One region of the Shewanella sp. 8A genome, then DNA from elsewhere that is predicted to be linked to it. Evidence: riboswitches for the same ligand, from Rfam matches in the RefSeq annotation. Region 1 holds a riboswitch; each other region holds the start of a gene.
The links. A riboswitch is a leader RNA that binds a small molecule or an ion and turns the genes downstream of it on or off. The one in region 1 is predicted to bind lysine.
Positions count from the first base shown of each region.

Region 2: linked by a shared signal. The riboswitch ahead of lysC (lysine-sensitive aspartokinase 3) and the one ahead of M0413_RS18280 (Na+/H+ antiporter NhaC family protein) in region 1 are both predicted to bind lysine.
Region 3: linked by a shared signal. The riboswitch ahead of M0413_RS10780 (Na+/H+ antiporter NhaC family protein) and the one ahead of M0413_RS18280 (Na+/H+ antiporter NhaC family protein) in region 1 are both predicted to bind lysine.

Region 1 covers NZ_JAMDJP010000030.1:17,404-25,416, reverse strand. Annotated here, with positions in the region: gene M0413_RS18300 (amidohydrolase family protein) at 1-1,069, opposite strand, end outside; gene M0413_RS18295 (H-NS histone family protein) at 1,277-1,669, opposite strand; gene M0413_RS18290 (electron transfer flavoprotein subunit beta/FixA family protein) at 1,979-2,728, shown strand; gene M0413_RS18285 (electron transfer flavoprotein subunit alpha/FixB family protein) at 2,729-3,655, shown strand; lysine riboswitch at 3,751-3,947, shown strand; gene M0413_RS18280 (Na+/H+ antiporter NhaC family protein) at 4,027-5,595, shown strand; gene M0413_RS18275 (M3 family metallopeptidase) at 5,688-7,838, opposite strand; gene M0413_RS18270 (multiheme c-type cytochrome) at 8,010-8,013, opposite strand, start outside.
Region 2 covers NZ_JAMDJP010000003.1:250,844-258,856, forward strand. Annotated here, with positions in the region: gene M0413_RS03820 (S9 family peptidase) at 1-2,168, shown strand, start outside; gene arcA (two-component system response regulator ArcA) at 2,481-3,197, opposite strand; gene M0413_RS03830 (DUF3293 domain-containing protein) at 3,781-4,215, shown strand; lysine riboswitch at 4,459-4,633, shown strand; gene lysC (lysine-sensitive aspartokinase 3) at 4,777-6,132, shown strand; gene M0413_RS03840 (succinylglutamate desuccinylase/aspartoacylase family protein) at 6,134-7,249, shown strand; gene M0413_RS03845 (zinc transporter ZntB) at 7,304-8,013, opposite strand, start outside.
Region 3 covers NZ_JAMDJP010000011.1:128,222-136,234, reverse strand. Annotated here, with positions in the region: gene M0413_RS10790 (hypothetical protein) at 1-2,206, opposite strand, end outside; gene M0413_RS10785 (dienelactone hydrolase family protein) at 2,489-3,451, shown strand; lysine riboswitch at 3,592-3,763, shown strand; gene M0413_RS10780 (Na+/H+ antiporter NhaC family protein) at 3,847-5,427, shown strand; gene M0413_RS10775 (putative Ig domain-containing protein) at 6,288-8,013, shown strand, end outside.

The DNA.
Region 1 (8,013 bases):
TAATGCCAAATTGGGTAAACGCAAAGGGGATACCTGCATTTGCTACTGCGGCAGGGTTTGTGGGCGCGCGCTCCCATTGTCTGAGTTCTGCAAGGGAGACTTCGCGTTCGGCATCATCGGTACCCACATCGGGTGCTTGTGGGTAATTAAGAGGAAGAATTAAAGGATAATTCAAAGCCTTTAATTCGTTGATCCGAGCATATTCTTGGCCACTTGCGAGTAAGTTGGCGGGCTGCTTATGTTCTTTGAGTAGGTTCGCTGCACGCAACAAATCGTTCAGATTTTTTGTTTCAAATACGATTGGTTTCTCGGCTAAGTTATCTAAACGTTCGAAGGCAATATTAAATTCAATTTGAGGTGTAGCTGAACTATTAACCGATTTGTGCTTATTTTGGTTATACCAGTTAGCATCAGCAAAGGTTTGCCTGATAAGCGCGATGCTACCCATGAGGGAATTGGGGTAGTCTTGTTCTGACGTACCTTTATCGAAGGCCATAAAAGGTTGGCTGCGCGCCCGATAAATTACCTCGTTGGCAGTTTTGTCCGCGAGTGAAAGACTGACACCCGTGCCTCGGAAAATACCATCGAGTTTACTACTTTGTACACTGGTAAAGCCGTTATTGATCCAATCTCGTGCGCGTTCTTTATTGGGGTAAATGTAATTAAACCATTCTTTTTCAGCGTGAATTGCACCATTTTCAGCATTCCCGCCAATACGCTTAATATCATATACTGGACGAGTGAGCTGCAATTTGGGATATTCAAACTCGATAGCATAATCGGTAAAAGGATCGATAAAACCGGGATAAATAGTATAACCACTGAGATCGACTTTTAGTGCCGCCGCGGGGATATCACCTTGGTCAATAATGGCTTTGATCCGATTGTTTTCAACTAATAATGTGGCATTTGAGAGTCGTTTCCCCGGTGCAAGAATTAATTCTGCATTGGTCAATGCAGTTAACTTATTGACGGGAGTGATGGGATTGGCCTCGGCAAAAATGGGTTGAGATACAAAACTACTTATTATGCCGCAGCTTATTATTATTATCTTATTGTTTATCTGCATTTTTTATTCACTTAGACGGAGGGTGAATAAAGAGTAACCTAAAGTAGATGTAAATACTAAAGATGAATTGTAACGCAATTTAAGCATTTACTTGAATGACAATGGGCGGGGTGGGATAGGCATAAAAAAGCTCGCAGGGCGCGAGCTTTTTTATGTTACTCAATGATAATAGCGAATGGCTATTGTCATTACCATTACGGTATTGGATTAGATTAAGAAATCATCCATAGAACGGCCTTTATTGACTTCGTTCTTAAATACTGTTGGCATACGGCCTTGACCTGTCCACTGGATCACTTCGCCATCAACTTCAATTTGGTATTTCGCTGGACGAGGAGCGCGTTTCTTGATCGAGGCTTTAACTGCAACACCACCTAAATCGTCGATTGATAAACCAACGGCTTCCATTTGTTGACGGATTTCTTCAATTTTTGCATTACGAGCAGCAATAGCTTGCTGTTCTTCTGCTTCCATTGACTCACGCTCAACTAAAATTTTATCTAGTTTAGCCGCTAAATCACGCAGTTCTTCAACGCTAAGATCTTTTACAGCAGCTTTAAAACGACGACCGTGAGTTAATATCTCTAAAAATTCGCTCATATCTATTTTCGTCCCACTCTATTTTTATTACAGGATAATGGTGAACAACAGCTAAATGATAGAAACTAATATTGCTCGAATCAAATAAAATTATGCAATAAACAAAAATTAAATATTATTTAATTTTTGAACTTTTTATATATGGCAAATAAGTGTTCAAAAATGTGGCCAATACGACAGTCTTAAAAATGCAAACAAGCGTTTGACTTTGGTTGACGTTAACGTTAACAGGACGTAAAGTGGCTCTATCCTGCATTGGTGATCACCAATGTTTTGTCCATGTACATGAAAGTGTAGGAAGGAAGCCCTATGAAAGTATTGGTGCCTGTTAAGCGCGTAGTTGATGCCAATGTGAAGGTCAGGGTAAAAGCTGACAACACCAGCGTTGATACCGCAAACCTCAAAATGGCGTTGAACCCTTTTTGTGAAATTGCAGTAGAAGAAGCGGTTCGTTTAAAAGAAGCGGGCAGTGCTACTGAAGTAGTGGTCGTGAGCATCGGCAATAAAGCCGTTCAAGAACAATTGCGTACCGCATTAGCACTAGGTGCTGATCGCGCGATTCACATTGATACTGAAGAAGAGTTAGCACCAGTATCAATTGCCAAATTACTTAAAGCAGTACAAGAAAAAGAACAAGCGCAATTAGTGCTGTTTGGTAAGCAATCCATTGATGGTGATAATAACCAAACGGGCCAAATGTTTGCTGCATTAACGGATATGCCGCAAGCGACCTTTGCTTCAGCAATTAAAGTTGAAGGTAATTCACTTCAAGTTGCTCGTGAGATAGATGGTGGTATGCAAACCTTAAATCTACCGTTGCCAGCTGTGGTGACTGCGGATTTACGTTTGAATGAGCCACGTTATGCCTCATTACCTAATATCATGAAAGCTAAACGTAAGCCATTAGATGTGCTGACGGTAGCTGATTTAGGTGTGACCTTGAAAAACCACCAAACCCTAGTGAAAGTGACGCCGCCTGCTGAACGTAAGGCCGGTATTATGGTTGCGTCTGTAGCAGAGCTGGTTGAAAAGTTAAAGAATGAAGCGAAGGTGATCTAAATGGCCATTTTAGTATTAGCAGAACACGATAATGCGGCGCTGAAACTGGATACCGCTAAAGTTGTCACCGCAGCTCGTGCGATCGGCGGTGATGTCCATGTATTGGTGGTGGGCCATCAATGTGGTGCAGTGGTGCAAGCCGCTCAAGCTCTACAAGGTGTCGCGCAAGTATTAGTCGCCGATAACAGCGCTTATGAAGCGCATTTAGCCGAAAACGTGGCTAAATTGCTGGTGGACTTAGCACCAAATTACAGCCATATCCTCGCAGCGGCATCGAGTTCGGGTAAAGACACGTTACCGCGTGTGGCAGCACTTTTAGATGTGGCGCAAATTTCGGAAGTGATTGGCGTGGTGAGTAGCGATACCTTTGTTCGCCCGATTTATGCGGGTAACGCCTTAGCGACAGTTCAAAGTCATGACGCGATTAAAGTGATGACAGTGCGTGCCAGTGCGTTCGATGCGGTGACACAGGGTAATAACGCTGCTGTGACTACCTTGGATAAAGTGTTTGAAGCCAAAGCTCAGTTTGTGTCTCAAGCGCTGACAGTTTCAGCACGTCCAGAGTTAGGTAATGCTGGCATTATCGTATCTGGTGGCCGTGGCATGGGCAGCGGTGAAAACTTCGGGATGTTAGAGCAACTGGCTGATAAGCTTGGTGCCGCAGTAGGAGCTTCGCGTGCGGCGGTTGACGCAGGCTTTGTTCCGAATGACTTGCAAGTCGGTCAAACTGGTAAAATTGTCGCACCTAACCTCTATATTGCAGTAGGTATTTCAGGCGCGATCCAACATTTAGCGGGAATGAAAGACGCTAAGGTGATTGTGGCTATCAACAAAGACCCTGAAGCGCCTATCTTCCAAGTTGCCGATTATGGCCTCGAAGCTGACCTGTTCGAAGCCGTTCCGCAGTTGATTGCAAGCTTAAGTTGATTTTATTTGTGAGCTAAGTCAAAGTAAGCGGCTTCGCGGTGGTAACTGCTTAGCCGCTTATGTTTTTATGTGCCTCACGCCCGTGCATGGGCGTTCTTAGAAGTAGAGGCGCACCAAATATCAGTAGTGATCAGTAGGGTGATTCCGTTGATCGTTCACGAAAGGATTTGGTGCCGAAGTGGTTTGATTTATCACGATCAACTGCTGGGGTTGTGCCGAATAGGTACAACACTGCCATAGTATTTTCTGATACGGATATTAGGAATAGTTACTATGGAGCGCTACTGATAGGACAGGTGATCTTGGGTATCTATTGCCTTTTCCCACCAGTTCAGTCGCCCTCCATTCGTATTTTGACGAAGAAATAATCAATGACTGTAGTAAGTTACGCCGATTCGGCACTTTCTCTGCTGCCGCCTGTGGTCGCAATTGTGTTGGCGATTTTCACTCGCCGTGTTCTCCTTTCCCTCGGTTTAGGTATTGTGATTGGGGTGTTATTACTCAATCAATTTTCACCTGTTGCCAGCGGTGAGTTTTTATTTAACAGTGTAAAAGGACTGTTTTGGTCAGAAGATGGCGTAAATTCTTGGAATTTATACATTCTCGGCTTTTTAATTGTATTAGGGATGATCACGGCATTAATTACCGTCAGTGGTAGTGCTAGGGCATTTGCCGATTGGGCGCGCCTGCATATTCGCAATAAACGCGATGCCAAATTACTGACCATGTTTTTAGGCTGTGTTGTCTTTATTGACGATTATTTCAATAGCTTAGTCGTTGGTTCCGTCGCAAGGCCCGTCACCGACCGTTATTATATTTCCCGCGCTAAGTTAGCCTATTTATTAGATTCAACGGCGGCACCGGTTTGTGTTATTTCGCCGGTATCCAGTTGGGGTGCTTATATTATTGCGCTGATCGGCGGCATATTAACCGCCCACGGTTTTGCCGACTCTGGTCATTTGAGTGTGTTTATTCAAATGATCCCTATGAATTTTTACGCTATTTTCTCTTTATTATTATTACTTTGTGTTGCATTTATGGGCTTAGATATTGGCCCTATGCGTGAGCATGAATTAAATGCGCAGCGCGGTAATTTATATGATGAGAATAAAGGATTTCCGCCTGGAGCGAATGCCGATTTACCCGAAGCCGAAACGGGTAAAATCCTCGGTTTATTCTTACCTATTACCGTGCTGGTATTTGCGACCCTGTATTTTATGATCGACAGTGGTGCCCAGGTATTAGCGAAAGAAGGTATTGAATTTAATATTATTTCAGCTTTTGAAAAAACCGATGTGAGTTCATCACTGTTCTTTGGTGCCCTGATTGGTTTAGCAGTTGCGCTGGTACTTAACCTAGTGCAAGGCGTTGAAAAATCAATGGTATTAAAAGGCGTAGTGCAGGGCGCTCGCTCTATGTTGCCTGCGATTTACATCTTGTTATTTGCTTGGACCATTGCAGGTGTGATCGGCCAGCTTGAAACCGGTAAGTTTATGGCTAGCCTAGCCACTGGGAATATTCCCTTTGCTTTCTTACCTGCATTAATGTTTGTGTTAGCGGGCCTGACAGCATTCTCTACAGGAACCAGTTGGGGTACGTTCGGGATTATGCTGCCGATAGCTGCGGATATGGCGATGGGAAGTCACACAGCCATGATGTTACCTATGCTGGCTTCGGTATTAGCGGGGGCGGTATTTGGTGATCATTGTTCACCGATTTCTGATACCACTATTTTGTCGTCGACGGGGGCCAGTTGCCATCATATCGACCACGTAGTGACGCAGCTTCCCTACGCCGTAATCGTTGCGCTGATCAGCATGTTCGGCTACGTAGTGCTTGGCTTTACTGAATCGGTCAATGCGGGATTAGTGACTTGTAGCATATTGTTTGTATTGACGATTTTTGGTTTGCACATTAAATCCAAAAGTACGGCTTTATAAGTCCGTGATTTAACTTCGCTCTTATATTGAGAATGTAAAACAAATCAGCCAGCAACTATGCTGGCTGATTTTTATCTACTCAGTATCTAAAATTACTGAGTCTGATTGAGTCCACGGCGGTTGAGTAAACCTTCAGTGGTAGGCTCTTGGCCGCGGAAGTTTTTATAAGCTTCCATTGGCGCAATACTGTTGCCCACTTCGCGAATGGTCTTACGATATTTCATGCCGATCTCACGATTTAGGCCGCCTTGGGTTTGCACATAGGCAAAGGCGTCAGCCGCTAAAATTTCACTCCACATATACGCGTAGTAACTTGCAGAGTAACCACCCGGGAAGGCGTGGGCAAAGTAAGTTGACTTATAACGTGGCGGTACAGCGGTGATATTTAAGCCGTGCTTTTTCAGCGCATTAGCCTCAAAGGTCGCTACATCTTGCAATGGTGCATCAGGGCTTAATGAGTGCCATTCCATATCCACTAGCGCCGCAGCCATATACTCTAACGTATCGAAGCCTTGGTTAAAGCTGCCGGATTTTAACAGTTTTTGCAGTAACTCATCAGGGATAGGCTTGCCTGTTTCGTAGTGCTTGGCGTAGTTGGCTAACACTTTAGGGTGGGCCGCCCAATCTTCTTCGAAAGTCGATGGAAATTCCACAAAGTCACGGGATACCGAAGTCCCAGAAAGACTTGGGTAAGTCACTTTGGAGAACATACCGTGGGTACCGTGGCCCATTTCGTGGAACATGGTGGTGACTTCGTTGTAGCTGACGAAGGTCGGTTGGCCTTCAGGCGCCTTTTTAATGTTCATCACGTTAACTACGACAGGCTTAGTACCTTCGAGGAAGGATTGCCCTACAAACGAGCTCATCCATGCGCCACCGCGTTTGCCTTCACGGGCAAAGTAATCAGCATAGAAAATCGCCATGCTTGAGCCATCGGCATCAAACATTTCATAGGCTTTCACATCTGGGTGGTATACAGGCAAATCTGGACGTGGTTTTAACGTCACGCCATACAACTCTTTAAGCGTATAGAACACGCCGTCTTCTAGGACGCGGTTAAATTCGAAGTAGGGGCGAATGCTATTGGCATCAAGAGCGTATTTTTCTTGGCGGACTTTCTCTGCGTAAAACTCCCAGTCCCATGGTGCGAGCTCAAACTTGCCACCGGTCTTGTTGATCATCGCTTGGATATCGGCCGCTTCTTTCTCTGTGTTGGCGACTACGGCTGGCACCATAGAGCCAAACATGCTGTAAACCGCTTCTGGCGTTTTTGCCATTTGCGGTGCAAGGCGATAGCTAGCCCAGTTCTCATAACCTAAGAGAGCGGCGCGCTCGGCACGTAATTGGGCTAAGCGAGACACTAAAGATGCGGTTTCGTTTTCACCCGTTAAGCCACGGTTTGCCGAGGCTTCCCAAATGCGCTGGCGCAGTTCACGGTTCTCTAAAGAGGCGAGTATTGGCTGGCGAGTAGTGTTGGTGATATTGATTAAGTACTTACCTTCATGGCCTGCTGCCTTGGCATCATTTGCTGCCGAGGTGATTTCGCTGTCACTTAGGCCAGCCAGTTGTTCTTTGCTATCGACAACAATAGCGATTTCTTTGGTTAAGCGTAGTAAACGTTGAGAGAACTCGTTGGTCAGCGTCGATTGCTCTTCATTTAAGGCACGGATCTTCACTTTTTGCTCATCGGTCAGTTTAGCACCAGCCATGATAAAGCGCTGATGGTACACCTCGACCAAACGAACCGCTTCAGGCGTTAAACCTAAGTTATTGCGGTCGTTATAAATGGCTTCAATACGAGCGAATAACGCAGGATTAAGGTTGATGTTATCCGAGTGAGCAGCCATTTTGGGGGCCATTTCACCTTGGATTTTACGCAGGGCTGGATTGCTGTTCGAACCTGCGAGGTTGTAAAACACGCTCGATGCACGGTTGAGCAGGGCGCCGCTTTTTTCCATGGCGACAATTGTGTTATCAAAGGTCGGCGCAGCAGGATTGTTAGCAATCGCTAAAATTTCTTGATACTGCTCTTTAATACCTTGTTCTAAAGCGGGCTGAAAATGCTCGTCTTTAATAACACTAAAATCAGGTGCTTGATATTGCAGTGTACTGGCTTGGAATAAGGGGTTTTGGGTTTGTACTGCGGTGACATTTGCAGCTTTTGTATCTTGAGTGCTACAGCCAGCTAGTGCTCCGGTCATCAGTGTGGCGCCAATGGCGATGGCAATAAAACTTTTACGCATAGTTGAGTGATTTCCTTAGAATTGTAGTTTTTGTGACTCTAGCGTTACTAACTTAAATAGGACTGAAAACCTATGGGATGAAGTTGTAAGTAAAAGTAAACAAAAAAAGCGCCCCAAGGTTACGGGGCGCTTTGAACTATTTTCTTGCAGGGAAAATAGCGGGACGATTAACTAT
Region 2 (8,013 bases), on a different contig from region 1:
GCGGCACAACGCCGCTGACTATCGAGCGCATGAATGCGTCTCCTGCCTTGGCGGGTACGAGTCCCCGTGGATTAAAGTTATCCCCCGATGGCCAAAGGGTGACTTATCTGGCTGGACGTAAAGATAACCAAAACTTTTACGATCTCTGGCAAATGGATGTGAAGACGGGCGAATCTAGCCTATTGCTGAACGCCGATAAGCTGGCGAGCAATGAACTGTCCGATGAAGAAAAGGCTCGCCGCGAGCGCCAACGTATTTATGGCGACGGCATTATGGAATATTTCTGGGCGGACGATAGCAAGGCGCTGTTGATCCCTGCCTCGGGTAATTTGTATTACTTCTCCTTAGCGGATAACAGCGTTAGCCAACTGCCGATAGGCGAGGGCTTTGCCACCGATGCGCGCCTATCGCCCAAGGGTAACTTTGTATCCTTCGTGCGGGATCAAAATCTGTATGTGCTTAATCTTGCAACGAAAAAGCTTGAGGCCATGACCACCGACGGTGGCGGCGCGATTAAAAATGCCATGGCAGAATTTGTGGCGCAGGAAGAAATGGATCGTATGACGGGTTACTGGTGGGCGCCCGATGAGTCGGCCATCGCCTTTACCCGTATCGATGAGTCAGGCGTTGAGTTAGTCACCCGCAATGAAATCTACGCCGATGGCATTAAGCTTACCGAGCAGCGTTATCCGGCGGCGGGCAAAAACAATGTCGAGATCCAACTGGGCGTTGTGACCCTTAATAATAAAGGTATCAATTGGGTCACCTTAAGCGATGATAAAAACAAGGATATTTATTTGCCTCGCGTCGATTGGTTGCCCGATAGCAAGCATTTATCCTTTCAATGGCAGAGCCGCGATCAACAAAAATTAGACCTGCAACTGGTTGCCTTAGATTCGCTGACCAAGCCGAAAACCTTAGTCAAAGAGCGCAGCGATGCTTGGGTGAATCTTAACAACGACCTGCACTTCTTAAAGCAACAATCGGCCTTTATTTGGGCCTCGGAGCGTGACGGCTTTAATCATCTCTATCTTTTTGACCTAAAAGGTAAGCTGAAGACACAACTGACCAAGGGCAATTGGGCTGTCGATGAGCTGGAATATATTGATGAAACCGCAGGTTGGGTGTATTTCACTGGCCGTAAAGATACCCCAATCGAAAAACACCTTTACCGCGTGCCGTTAGCGGGTGGCAAGGTTGAGCGCGTGAGCCGCGAGGCGGGGATGCACGATCCGGTATTTGCCGATAGTCAAAGCGTGTATCTGGATTATTTCAATAGTTTATCTCAGCCACCCCAGATCAGTTTACACGGTGATAAGGGCCAACATTTGGCCTGGGTAGAGCAGAACCAAGTCAAGGCAGGTCATCCTCTGTATGACTATGCCGGACTTTGGCAATTGCCTGAGTTTAAAGAGCTTAAAGCCGAAGATGGGCAAATCTTGCAAACGCGCCTTTTTAAACCTGTGCCCTTCGATGCGAACAAAAAGTACCCTGTAGTCGTGCGCGTATATGGCGGCCCACATGCGCAGTTGGTGACGAATAGTTGGAGTGAGCAGGATTACTTTACCCAATACTTAGTGCAGCAAGGTTATGTGGTATTTCAACTGGATAACCGTGGCAGTGCCCACAGAGGCACTCAGTTTGAGCAAGTGATTTATCGTCATTTGGGCGAAGCCGAAGTGAACGATCAAAAGGTTGGCGTCGATTATCTGCGCAGCTTGCCCTTTGTTGATAGCGATAATGTGGCGATTTATGGCCACAGCTACGGCGGTTATATGGCCTTGATGAGTTTGTTTAAGGCGCCAGATTACTTTAAGGCGGCGATTTCGGGCGCGCCCGTCACCGATTGGCGCTTGTACGACACTCACTACACCGAACGTTATCTTGCTCATCCCGCGAATAATGAGCAGGGTTACGAAGCCAGTAGCGTGTTCCCCTATGTGAAAAACTACCAGTCGGGGCTGTTGATGTACCACGGTATGGCCGACGATAACGTGTTGTTTGAAAACAGTACTCGCGTGTATAAGGCGTTGCAGGACGAAGGTAAATTATTCCAGATGATTGATTATCCGGGGTCTAAGCATTCGATGCGCGGTGAGAAAGTGCGTAATCACTTATACCGCTCGCTGGCGGATTTCCTCAATAGACAGCTTAAAAGCGGCAAATAACTCAGCATTAGGTTGGCATTTATATCAGACTGGTATTTATGCCAGAGTGGCGTTTTTAAAAGAGTGGGGCAACATCCCCACTCTTTTTTATTTTGTATGATTCTGAGTTAAGCCTATTTATTTAACAGTACGCTGCTTAGTTTAATCACAACACACTCAATACTTATCTGGCGCTTAATATTCCAGTTCACTGAGTTGTAATTTGGATTTCCAGTTTGCTTTATTTCGTACAGCTAAAACCTTTTTTGCAGAGATAAAAAAACCAGATCCTGGGATCTGGTTTTTTATGGCGTTCAAACGGTAAGTTGAAGATTAGTCTTCTAAGTTACCGCAGAAACGGTAGCCTTCACCGTGAATGGTAGCGATGATTTCTGGCGTATCTGGCAAGCTTTCGAAGTGCTTACGAATACGACGGATTGTCACGTCAACAGTACGGTCGTGTGGCTTTAACTCACGGCCAGTCATCTTCATCAGTAGATCGGCACGAGTTAAGATTTTGCCTGGGTTTTCAACAAAGTGCAGCATAGCGCGGAATTCGCTACGTGGCAGTTTGTAAGATTCACCCTGTGGGCTGACGAGAGAACGGCTGTTGATCTCTAGGCTCCAATCGTTAAAACGATAGTATTCTACAGAGCTCTTTTCTTCGACTTCATTGCCTGCGCTATTAACACGAGTCAGAAGGTTGCGAGCACGAATCGTCAATTCACGAGGGTTGAACGGCTTGGTAATATAATCGTCCGCGCCAATTTCAAGTCCAAGGATTTTGTCGACTTCGTTGTCACGGCCTGTTAAGAAGATCAGACCGATGTTGTTGATTTCACGTAATTCACGTGCCAACAACAGACCGTTTTTACCTGGTAGGTTAATGTCCATAACCACGAGGTTAATTTTGTTTTCCTGCATAGCCTTATGCATTTCTGCGCCATCATTGGCCTCAGTTACCACATACCCTTCTGCCTCGAAAATACTTCTTAGCGTGTTACGGGTAACGGCTTCATCTTCAACGATCAGAATGTGCGGATTTTGCATATTAAGTACCTAAATTTTAACCAATATTCTAACCATAAGAATCACTTACATCGGATTCTTATATTCATAAAATGTTGATACTTCCACTTACTGCTCTGTGCTTCAAAGGGAAGATCTTCACGGCTACACGTCAGGATGTATATAAGTGAACGTTTAAAGTGTAATACGATAAAACGTAACCAGTATCAACTTCGATAAGCAATAGTTAAAAATAGTTCCTTAACTATTGTTTTTTTTTAAAATGTTTAAATGATAAATCAAATGTAGAACACATTTTAAAAGATGTCTGGCCAGCATAAGGTGATTTCGCAGAGGAATCTAACAAACCCTTGTCAAGATTAAGCAAACTTAATGTTATCTGCTTAACTGGCCAATGACGACATTGTACTCGTTTTAGGCATTTGTTAACAAATGAAATGTTAACAAATTTCAGGCTGAGACGCTGATTTACCATGATATTTACTTTAGTCATTGATTAGTATAACTAATGTATTTTTAATTCTTGTGAGCCAGTTCACGCCTCTTTGGATTTTTTAGGCTCTCTGTTAAACTAGCGCGGGTTCATTTTTCGACTAGACTACCAATGGACAACATGACTCAAGATTTGTGGCAGCATTATCAAACGCCGTTGTTTTTGCTTACTCAAGCATTATCCTGTGATTTTTCCTTTGCTGTAATTACCGCCCATAATCCCGCTTCAACCCCCCTCACTCCCAGCCAAAACCGATTACTCGACCGCCAACTTCTACGTGAAATTGAATTATTAGGCAGTCCCTATCGTGCACTGATTGGGGCATCGCCAGATTTATCCCATATGGAGAAGAGCTGGGCCGTGTTTATTGATCGCAGCATGGCCTTGCAGTTGGGGAAAAAGTTTAATCAATACGCTATCTACATGGTGGAACAGGGCGAGGTGAGTTTAGTGCCTTGTACATTAGCCGGGCAAACAGAGGTGTGTTTAGGTCGATTTAACGACTATGTGCGTTTGGTTTATGAGCTACCGGACTTGGTCACCTAACCGCGATTGACGCTTTTAATCGCTCCTCTGACTAAGCTTTGCTGATCTCACGGCAAGGCTAGTTTGTTTTTCTTCTTTGCTAGATCTGATTGATTTTTCCCTATTCTCATTTGGCATGAGTCGCAAACGTTTTAAATTCCCATTGTTTTTAAATGCGTTTATTGAATTTGTATATAGTGTGTGAAATTAGCATTGACTTCATTAGGGGTTTATTGCTACTTTTTTCGTCCCTTTCCGGCGGAAAGGAACAGAAGAGGAGCGTTAACTAGGTAGTCAGTCAGAGGAGCACAAACTCCAGCGATGATTGATGAGGGAGATTAACGCCGAGGCATAGATATGGTTGCTGCATGTTTATGTCGGTCGCTTAGGCTGAATCCTAACGATTGTCACCTGTAATTGGTGGAGAGCTTCTGGTGACGATTGCTGTTTCCCTTCTATTGGGGTGCGTATCATTGAGCACCAGGCTCTTCGAACGAAGTTAGTTCGGAGCGTAATCATGTTAGTTAATCAATATCTTATCCTAGTTTGTGCCGTGTCTTCTTCTTCTGCGGAGGTGCGCTAATGTCTCTTGTTGTCGCAAAGTTTGGTGGTACTTCAGTCGCCGATTACGGTGCAATGAATCGCTGCGCCGATATCGTACTGGGCAATCCCGATTGCCGTTTAGTGGTGGTTAGCGCCTCCAGTGGCGTGACGAACCTGTTGGTTGAACTGACCCAGGAGTCAATTAACGACGATGGTCGCTTACAACGATTAAAGCAAATTGCGCAGATTCAATACGCTATCTTAGATAAACTGGGTCGCCCTAACGATGTTGCTGCCGCATTAGATAAGCTGTTAAGCCGTATGGCGGTATTAAGCGAAGCGCTGGCGTTCCAGCGCAGCAAGGCCACCATGGATGAGTTATTGTCCCTTGGCGAGCAGTGTTCGTCGGCATTATTTGCGGCGGTATTGCGCGAAAAAGGCGCCAACTCAAGTGCCTTCGATGTGCGCCGTGTGCTGCGCACCGACAGCCATTTTGGCCGCGCAGAGCCACAGGTTGAGCAAATTGCTTTGCTATCGAGTGAGCATTTACTGCCGCTGTTATCTGAGCAAGTGATTGTGACTCAAGGTTTTATTGGCTCAGATGAAGCGGGGCAAACCACAACTCTCGGCCGTGGCGGTAGCGACTATTCAGCGGCACTGTTAGCCGAAGCGTTAAAAGCCTCAGCGGTTGAGATTTGGACCGATGTGGCCGGGATTTACACGACCGATCCGCGCCTCGCGCCAAACGCCCATCCTATTGCCGAAATCAGTTTTAACGAAGCCGCTGAAATGGCGACCTTCGGTGCCAAAGTATTACATCCTGCGACGATTCTTCCGGCCGTGCGCCAACAAATTCAAGTGTTTGTCGGTTCAAGCAAGGAGCCTGAAAAGGGTGGCACTTGGATCCGCCATCAGGTTGAAGATGCACCCGTGTTCCGCGCGGTGGCGCTGCGCCGCGACCAGACGCTACTCAATCTGCACAGCCTACAAATGCTGCATGCGCAGGGCTTCTTGGCTGAAACCTTTGCCACATTGGCAAGACACAAGATCAGTGTGGATTTGATCACCACCTCCGAAGTTAACGTATCGCTCACTCTAGATAAAACCGGCTCCGATTCAAGCGGACAAGGTTTATTAAGTGAAGCGTTACTGCAAGAATTATCGCAACATTGCCGCGTGCGCGTGGAGGATGGTTTAGCCCTCGTGGCGATTATCGGTAATCGCATCGCTACGACTGCGGGTATTTGTCGCCGCGTGTTTGAAGTGCTCGAACCCCATAATGTGCGCATGATCTGCCAAGGTGCCAGCCCGCATAACTTGTGTGTGTTAGTGGCCGAATCCGAAGCGGCACAAGTGGTTAAAGCGTTGCACGAAAATTTGTTTGAAGGCGTTTAGTATGTTGCCGACGACATCGTCTCTGCAAATTGGGGAGCTTGCCGCAGGGCAGGCTCTGACGCTACCGATTTATCACTTCAAGCCAAGTGGTCACGTATCTGGCCCTAAAGTGTATATTCAGGCTAATGTCCATGGCGCTGAGGTGCAAGGTAATGCGGTGATTTATCAATTGATGAAACAGCTGGAAAATTGCCACATCTTAGGGGAAATTACCTTAGTGCCCTTGGCTAATCCGCTGGGAATTAATCAAAAAAGCGGTGAGTTTACACTGGGGCGTTTTGACCCTATCACTGGCGTAAACTGGAATCGTGAGTACTTAAATCACGCGATAGATTTACCCGCTTGGTACAGTGAACATGCTGAGCTTAGCGATAGCGAACTTATTCAAGCATATCGCAGCACCTTGATTGAAGCTTGCCAGCAGCGGTTACGTAACGATTGGGGTGTGACCACGGGCCACAGATTGGCGGTTAGCTTACAGGCTATGGCCCATGCGGCGGATATAGTGTTCGATCTGCATACTGGGCCTAAATCCTGTAAACATTTGTATTGCCCTGAATATGATATTGCAGCGGCGCAGTTTTTCACGATTCCTTACACACTGGTGATCCCTAATAGTTTTGGTGGCGCAATGGATGAGGCGGCATTTTGTCCTTGGTGGCAATTGAGTGAAGTGGCAAAAGCGCAGGGGCGGGATCTCAATATCGCCGTTTCAGCTTTTACCTTGGAACTGGCGAGCCAAGAACGCATTTGCCTTGAGGATGCTTTAGTCGATGCTAAAGGCATTTTGGCCTATTTAAGTCATCGCGGGGTGATTGCCGAGCAAGTGGAACCCGTTAAGATGCCGCGTTTTGGCTGTTATCTTAAGGATTACAAAAAGTACCATGCGCCTATGGCTGGCTTGGTGGAATATGTGGCGCCCGTGGGAGAGCCGCTTGCTGCGGGTGAGACCTTAGTCAATCTGCTGCGACTCGACTTATATGGCAGTGCGCAGGAGCTGACGGCACTCAGTTTGCCGCAGGATTGTGTGCCTATACTCCATTTTGCCTCGGCGTCGGTGCATCAAGGCACAGAGCTCTATAAAGTCATGACCAACCTGTTTGAATTGCCGTATTAACGGCAATCTGCAAAACAAAACGCCAATCTCGAGATTGGCGTTTTTTATTACAGTCTACAACCACTTAAAGCGATAGAAGAGCGCCATTTGCAGGGCAACCAGCGATATTAAAATGCCGCAGAAGGTCGCAAAAGCCCATGCGTTATCCGCACCGGGAATACCGCCGATATTGACCCCAAGCAAACCGGTTAAAAAGCCTAGAGGCAAGAAAATTGCCGAGACTAAGGATAAGAAATACAAGCGCTTGTTTAGCTGCTCCGATTGCTGGCTGAGTAATTCTTCCTGGGTCACATTGGCTCGGTCGCGCAGTGCATCTAAGTCTTCAATTGTGCGAATAAGCTTATCCGTGGTTTCGCGCATCTTAAGTTTTTCGGGTTCATTAAACAGCACAAATTGATCGGACAGCATCTTAGTGAAGGCTTCTTTCTGTGGGCCTAAATAGCGGCGCAAGGCTACGGTTTGTCGGCGTAGTTCGGCAATATCAGTACGTAAATCTTTAACATTGCCAGAAACAACTTGTTCTTCTAATTCTGAAAGTTGCTCCTCTAGCGTATCGATAAAATCGACTTTACGTGTAGTCAGTTTTTCACAAATGGCGAGGAGAAAATCTCCTGTGGTGGTGGGGCCTGTGCCTTCCATGATCAGTTCTGCCACATCTTTAATCGATTGCAACTCGCGATCACAGGTGGAGATAATGCGCTGTCTATCGGCGTAAATTCGCACGGCCACCATATCTTCAGGTGCTGAGTTTGGATTTAAGTTAA
Region 3 (8,013 bases), on a different contig from region 1:
TCACCTTGGCGGCGGGGCCTGCAACACTCAAATAGCGCCCATCGACTAGCACCTCGTTAATCGGCTGCTGAGTATTTTCGGGGAGTCGAATGGTTAACAGATTGCCTTGGGCATCTTCGACCTTAAAGTAATTGTTAAGATTGCTACTCGGCTCATTGCCATATCCCGTTTGCGTCAGCCAAGATTGTAAATCGATTAACCAAGGGCGGTCTGTCGCGGCCAGTTCTAAAGGCTGCCAACTGATATCACCTTGGCAACGGATCTTACCCTTGATCTGTTTATCGTAGAAAAACTGCCGCACATGATCCGGAGTCATCAACATATAGGCACTGCCGCTTAGGGCATTGGGAACAAACTGCCAAGTGACGGGATTTTTACCCTCATTAAAACCTTGTTCTATTTCAGGTTTACAGGCGGTCGCCAAAGCCGCTGACATGGGAATAGATAGATTATGGCCATTGTCAGACACCAGTTTTATCCCTTGGATCGTATTGACCTCATTTTTAGCGCTATCTAGCGTCGGATTGGTGAAGCTACCTAGGCTGGCGTTACCAAATTCGGTGGGAGGATTTGCCAGATTTTTGTTGTACTCGGTAAATTGTACAAAGCGAATCGTCTTGGTTTGAGTCAACTCCGGCTGGGGTTGTTTCTCGATTAACACCACGGTTTTTGGGGTCTCATCGAGCTTGAGTAACAGTGCGTTGCTGGTGAGGTGATGTGGCTCATCGGCCCCAATTAATTGCTCTAGCAGTTCCTTTTCGGTCGCCGTTAACCAGGAGGGATAATTACCTTCGCGACGGGCCTCCGCGATCATGCCTTTAAACTGCTGGAAAGGCAGGTTAATACTCTGATCCTCACTCTGTTTTGATATGACTTTAAACAGTTTCGCCTCGGCATCGAGCACCTGGATTGTTAGGCTGGCATCGCCAAAGGTGTAAGGTGTTGCCAGCAATTCATCCCACGACTTTTCGACGATCTTATTCGTCTGTGGGATAAGCGTTAGCTTGGCATTAATATGGTCTATCTGCTTGAGTTTATTCGCAGTGTTATCCCACCCCGTCGCAATAATATCGGTTGCAGATTCAATCGAGGGATTATAATTCCTCGCCCAACCTTTACCGTGCTGCCAGAAGTGAATATCAATCGGTTTACCGTTAGCATCAAAAGCGCTTAAGTCCTCATAACGTACATCGGCTTCCACATATTGCGGGCTCATATTGTGGACAAAGCGTAATTGCAGATCTTCAGGGGTATCAGTACCCCAAGGGCCAACATTATCTAAAATACCTTGTTGGTCTGGTAATAAGGATTTTATAAATGCCTCATTATTGGGGCGATACTCCTGCGGTACCTCGCTAATGCGGTATAGCTCCTTTTGCCGATCATCCCTATCGCGCTCAGCATCAAATCTATCATCGGCATGCCAAAGCGTGCTCATGATATACGGCCTATCCTTAGGCGCCATCAGGGTACGGTGGGTGAAAGTACTGCCTTGGCGCTCTTCCCGTTGAAAAAACGCCATGCTCTCTAACCAACCGGTTTTACGGTTAACTTCGAACTTGCCATAGGCCTTATACTTGCCTTTTTCACCTTGTAACACGGCGATTAATTTATCTTCACTGACCTGCTCAACCGTCCAAGTTAAGCGCCCATCCATGGGGGCGCTTGTGCTGTAACCGACGCGAGGCTCAAGCGCCACAGGCAAGGTTGGGGCTTGTTTAAACAAGTTATTAAGATTTTGCCAGCGCTCAAATAACTCCTTGATATCTTTTTGATCCATCTTGGCAATGGGGGTTAATTGGCGGACTTCACCATTGTTAAATTCCACATTAAAGCCATCTTTAACCAACTGAGCGATTTCATTGGATTTGGCTTTTGGGTCGATATTACTCACTGGGATCGGCATGCCATAATCGCTAATTTGCAGCAGGTTAGGTTGGATAAAAAAGCGGGCATTATGGGTTAGTGGTGTGGTTAAGCTGGCCGTCTTACCTTCTGTATCTTGTAACTGGTAATCCAGCAGCAATCGTGCCTGCAACACTTTACGAGTTTCGAAACTATCGTTGAGGTGTGAAGTAGAAATAATCTGATACTCGCGCGAAGCGGGAATACTTGCTGACTTATCAGAAACCTGATTATCGCAAGCCGTTAACCCAAGCGTGAGCGTGACAGTGGTACAAAGTACCCTGCATATCCCTATAGCCATTTGAACTCCATTGGTAACTTATGTTATTGAAATGTAATGATATTAATATGTTGTTTGGCGACATTATACACAAAAATGCCCCTAGGGAATAAAAAGCTCACGCCAATTTGGGCGCATGATCAACCATAAATTGGCTATTGATGAGTGGAGAATTATTAAAGGTGCGGCATAAAGCTAATTGCCCTGACAAGCTCTCATCCTTTACTCTTGGTAAGGCCGCTAGATAACTCACAAGCTAGGGAATATAAACCAGTGGTTAGCTTGTTAAATGGAGAAAGAACGATGAGCCCAGATCATAAGCCAGAACTAACCACACCACCTTTCCCTGTCATTCCTCAGGAAGCCTTTGACTGGTATGACGAATATGCCCACGGCATTATCGACCGCCGTGAGTTTATGGCTCGCCTTGCGGGCCTAGTGGCACTGGGTTTTACCATGACCACGCTGACGGGCGCACTAATGCCTAATTACGCCTTAGCCGAGCAAGTCTCCTTTAACGATCCCAGCATTCAAGCCAGTTATGTGAAATTTCCATCCCCCGATGGTTATGGTGAAGGTCGCGGTTATTTAGTCTTGCCAAACGCGTTGCTGATCCCAGGCCAAAAGGCGGGCGATCCTAAGACCTTAGATCTCAGTAAAAAAGCCCCTGTGGTGTTAGTGGTGCACGAGAACCGAGGCTTAAATCCCTATATCGAAGATGTGGCCCGCCGCTTAGCGGCCAAGGGCTATATAGCCTTTGCCCCCGATGCGCTTTATAGCCTTGGTGGTTATCCCGGTAATGATGATGCGGGCCGCGCCATGCAAGCGAGCCTCGATAGGGCCAAAATCGAGCAGGATTTTATCGCCGCCGCGCGCTTTTTAAAGTCGCACCCGCAGAGTAATGGCAAACTCGGCGCCGTCGGTTTCTGCTTTGGTGGCTATATCGTCAATATGCTTGCCGCCACCATTCCCGATGAGCTAGCGGCGGGTGTGCCTTTTTATGGCACACCCGCAGCAACTGAGCTGCGTAGCCGAGTAAAAGGCCCACTGATGTTGCAATTTGCCGCTTTAGATCAACGGATTAACGATACATGGGCCGAGTATGAAGCCCAGCTAAAGGCTAATAAAGCCGAGTATATAGCCTACCTTTATCCCAATGTTAATCACGGTTTTCACAATGACTCCACCGCCCGTTATGATGAGCCAACGGCTGAGCTCGCATGGACAAGAACCTTAGATTTTTTTGGTAAACATTTACTCGTATAAGTCCATTTGGCGCTATTGCAACGCTTGAAAGGTGGATGTTTCTTGTGTTACCAACTTGTAGGTGATTCATTGTTTTATACGCGAGTGGGATCAAAATACTTGCTATCAGTTCCCATCTCGCTAGAATGCCCGCTCGAATACCTTTAAGTAGAGGCGCGCTGCCTATGACTACTTGTGCGGAGGGTGATGCCGCAGATGTACAAGGAAAGGAGTCAGCGCCGAAGTAGCCAGGTCATCAAACCGAGCTGCTGGTTTTGCATCAAATAGGTGCAAGACTGCCATAGTCATCCACTATGGAGCGCTACCTGAAGGGGCTGAGGAGTAATACCTCCCTATAGGTTTTGTTTCTTTATCCTCTCGGTAGATCTCCACCCGTTTTTTGGTGAAAAGAGATCATGGACATTAGTCATTTTGCTGACTCAGGTTGGTCAGTACTTCCCCCTTTGTTAGCCGTCGCCTTGGCGATCATCACACGTCGCGTACTGTTATCCCTTGGCGTAGGGATTGTGGCCGGCAGTTTGTTGCTCAATCAGTTTTCTCCCCTTGATTCATTGCACTATATGTTCAATACCGTGCTGAAGATTTTTTGGGTCGATGGCGCACTTAATCGCGACAATATCAATATGTTGCTGTTTATGTTGTTGCTTGGCGGACTCATTAGTCTGATGACGGTTTCTGGCGCCACCCGCGCCTTTGCCGAGTGGGCAGCTAAGCGCGCTAAGACCCGTCGCGGCGCGAAAGGCTTAACTGGCGTGATGGTGTTTGCGTTTTTTATTGACGACTTTTTTCATAGTTTGTCGGTTGGCGCCATTTGCCGTCCGGTGACTGATCGCTTTCAAATCTCCCGCGCTAAACTGGCTTATCTTTTAGATTCTACCGCTGCGCCCGTGTGCGTATTGATGCCCATCTCTTCTTGGGGCGCTTATATTATCGCGCTTATCGGTGGCATTATGGCCGCCCACGGCATTAGCGAGCAAAGTCCAATCTCAGCCTTTGTTGAGATGATCCCGATGAATCTGTATGCCGTGTTTACCCTGTTGATGGTGCTGGTGGTGATTATCTTTCAAATGGATATCGGCCCGATGCGTAAACATGAAGCATGGGCGCTGGAAGGGAAGCTTTGGGATCCGTCTAAGCCTCGTCCAATCGGCTTAGATATGGAAAGCCCTGAAGAAAGTAACGGTGGCATGATCGATATGGTATTGCCGATCCTAACCCTCACCGGCGCGACCGTGTATTTTATGATCTCCTCTGGTGCGGCAGTGTTGGATGAAAAAGGGCTGCCATTTAGCGTACTTGGCTCCTTTGAAAACACCAATGTGGGCTCCTCGCTAGTGTATGGCGCGCTGTGCAGCTTAGCGGTGTCAATTCTGCTTGCGCTGCGGTTAAAATTGGGTGCTAAAAACTGGCTTAAAGCCGCCCCGCAAGGCGTGATGGCCATGTTACCCGCCATTAATATTTTGCTGTTTGCCTGGGCGATTGGTGCGGTTGTTCGCGATGTTGAGACTGGCAAATATCTGGCCTCCCTCGCCAACGGTAACTTGCCAATAGAAGTGTTGCCTGCGGTGGTGTTTGTGTTGTCCTGCGCCATGGCATTTGCCACCGGAACCAGTTGGGGCACCTTTGGTATTATGTTGCCACTGGCTGGCGACATGGCCGCTGCCAGTGATATCGCGTTAATGCTGCCAATGCTTGCCGCAGTGCTTGCGGGTTCAGTGTTTGGCGATCATAGCTCGCCGATTTCCAGCACCAGTATTTTGTCGGCCACGGGGGCAGGTTGCCACCATATTGACCATGTGATGACCCAGCTACCCTATGCCTTAGCCATCGCCTTTGGCGCCACCTTAGGCTATTTGGCCATGGGGATTATGCATTCAACCTTAGCTGGATTTGCCGTAAGCGCCCTGTGGTTTGTACTCTTCACTGCTTATCATCTGCGTAAAACGAAAAATCAGCCTTTGTTAGCTACGGCATAAGGCACTTTTACACGCTATCAACCAGGGGCCCACGGGCCCCTTGGTTTTTTGTGGGCTTGAGTAAACCTGCATCCATTCAAGCAAACTTAAGTCATCACTTAACTATCTAATTTGTAATGTGAAAGTGGTAGACAGATGTTCAGCACAACGTTATCTTAGGTTTTTAACAAGGATGAAACTTAATCGTGACCTCGATTCAGTTCACTTGCATCAGGAAGATGTATCTTTATTTCGCAAGAACACCTCCTGAACAATATGCGATAAGTCTCTAGATGCTAGGTGCTAGGTGCTAGGTGCTAGGTGCTAGGTGCTAGATTCTAGATTCTAGATTCTAGATTCTAGATTCTAGATTCTATAAAAGCATTACAGCAGTGCAATCCCTTGGCTAATGGGTGTTGGCCAAGTGCGGTAGCCATGGAAAGATTTTTGTCGGTTCACAAAGTAGTGAACTGGTTATTTAGCGGCCTTTCGGCCGAGGTGAATCAAGGTCGTGGGTCTTCAACCCACACCCGACCAAGAGGGGATCAACAGCAATTCCCTCTTGGATCTCCCTTGCCGCCCCCTAACGGAGTTGAAAGCCCCTTGGGCATTAAGCGTTCTTATGCTATCGCGTCAGACGCTCGTCCCTGATTCGACTGACGCTATCTCGGCATCCATGCCTCGCTCACGCAACGAACGCAAATGCCCTGCGGCAACTCCGAGGAGGTGGTGTATTCCTTCGGCTCAGGTGTTATTGGTCGATTGTTAAAGCATAAAAAGTGCCTGTCCGATCTTTTTGATTTTATCCGTTGGAATTGATGATTTTTACGTGAGTATGTTGATTAACTAATAATTATACTGATGTTGGGTGAGGTGTCTGTATGTATAGAAGTATATTAGTGATTTTATCTTTTTTTTCAGTATCAGCTATAGCGGTTGAAAGCCCTTATTCAATTGATAAGACGTATGAAAATAACCTGCCTAAATCATCCTTAAAGGTGGCTTTCTCTGAGGCTAAAAAAGAAATATTAATATCTGGTACTGCTGGTGATGAATTTTCTGCTGATAAAAGAATTTATTTATGGAAGTATAATGTTGATAATAATGGAGTGGATTATATTAGCTCTGCCAGTTTTGGTATAGTATCAGAACTCGTTGGTTATATTAATGTGGAACCTATAGGTGAATATAATAAAAACTATTACGCCTTATCTGAGTCAAATTATGACGGAGCTAGAAAATTAGTTAGATTTACTCTTGAAGGTAATGAGTTATCATTGTCTCAAGAAGTAGAATTTTCATCTAGTTCAGGTCAGTACGGTTCATATGTAGAACAGGTTGAATTTGTAAATAAAGATACCATTATTGCTTTACACCCTAATTATGATGATACTCATACAGGAAAAACCAGTTACGATTATAGTGTTTGTAAGTTAAGTATAAATGGTGTGATAGATTCTTGCGAACGTAAAAAAATCTTAGCTGATAAATCGCTCATATCAAATAGTACCTACAAGCTATATCGATTAGAGGGTCGTGATGAAGTCATCTTCTCTCCAGAAAGTGTGGGGATTAATGAAACGAAGGTAGAGCCTAAGTTATATGTTTTGAAATGGCAGTCTGATATTAATGACTTTGTGGTTTTTCAAGAAATAGTTATCCCAGAAAGAGTTGATTCATCTAGATTTAGTGGTGTTGAAGCTATATATACAATTAATGATGGGAAAGAATTTATTGTGGGTAGTGATATGTTGTTGAATTATAAATACTCATCAGAAGATAATAAGTTTTTTCTATCTAAAATGAAGAATAGTGTTAGTTATCCCAAAGAAGCTATTTATTTAAAGAGTGAAAATTATTTTATTGAACGCTCTGGAAGACATTCTTACGTGTTTGATGATGAAGAAAAGTATTTTTATAAGTCTTCCCAGGTGTATGCTATTGCAGATGGTTGGTTTCAGCTCACTGACGACAAGAAAGGTTTTTTCGTTAACTTAATGTCACCTAATATTACAACGTTTACCCTCTCTAACCCTAACCCTCTTATATATAAAGGTGGTTTACCTACAGGCTCTATTCCAGCTATTCAAGATGTTCCTTTGGCGATAAATATTAAGAAGCATTTTCTAAATGGAAACAACCTTGTGGTTACCGGTTTTCAAACTGAATATATACATGAAAGATTGATTTGGGATGGTGAATATATTCGTGGGACTTTTACTAATGAAGATATGTTTGCCTCAAAAAATTTAATTGATCCAACACCAGCCAGTTCCATTCAAGTGAGAGTGAATATTCCTCCATTATCTACAGAGATCTTTTATATTACACCGACTAACGTTAACGATGCTCCTATTTTAACTGCGGAGATTGGTATTCAGTATCTTCAGAAAGATCAAGAATATTACGGTGGACTTCCTGGAATTGTCATTGATCCTGATAGAGAGCCTGTGACTTATACATATAAGAATGTACCGAGTGGATTAATGGCAAGAGAGGATGGAATATTCCAAGGTGCTGTTAAGACTAAAGGCCAATATCTAATGACTGTCACCGCAACTGATCCGTTGGGCGCACAATTGACATTTGATGTGACATTTATCGTTA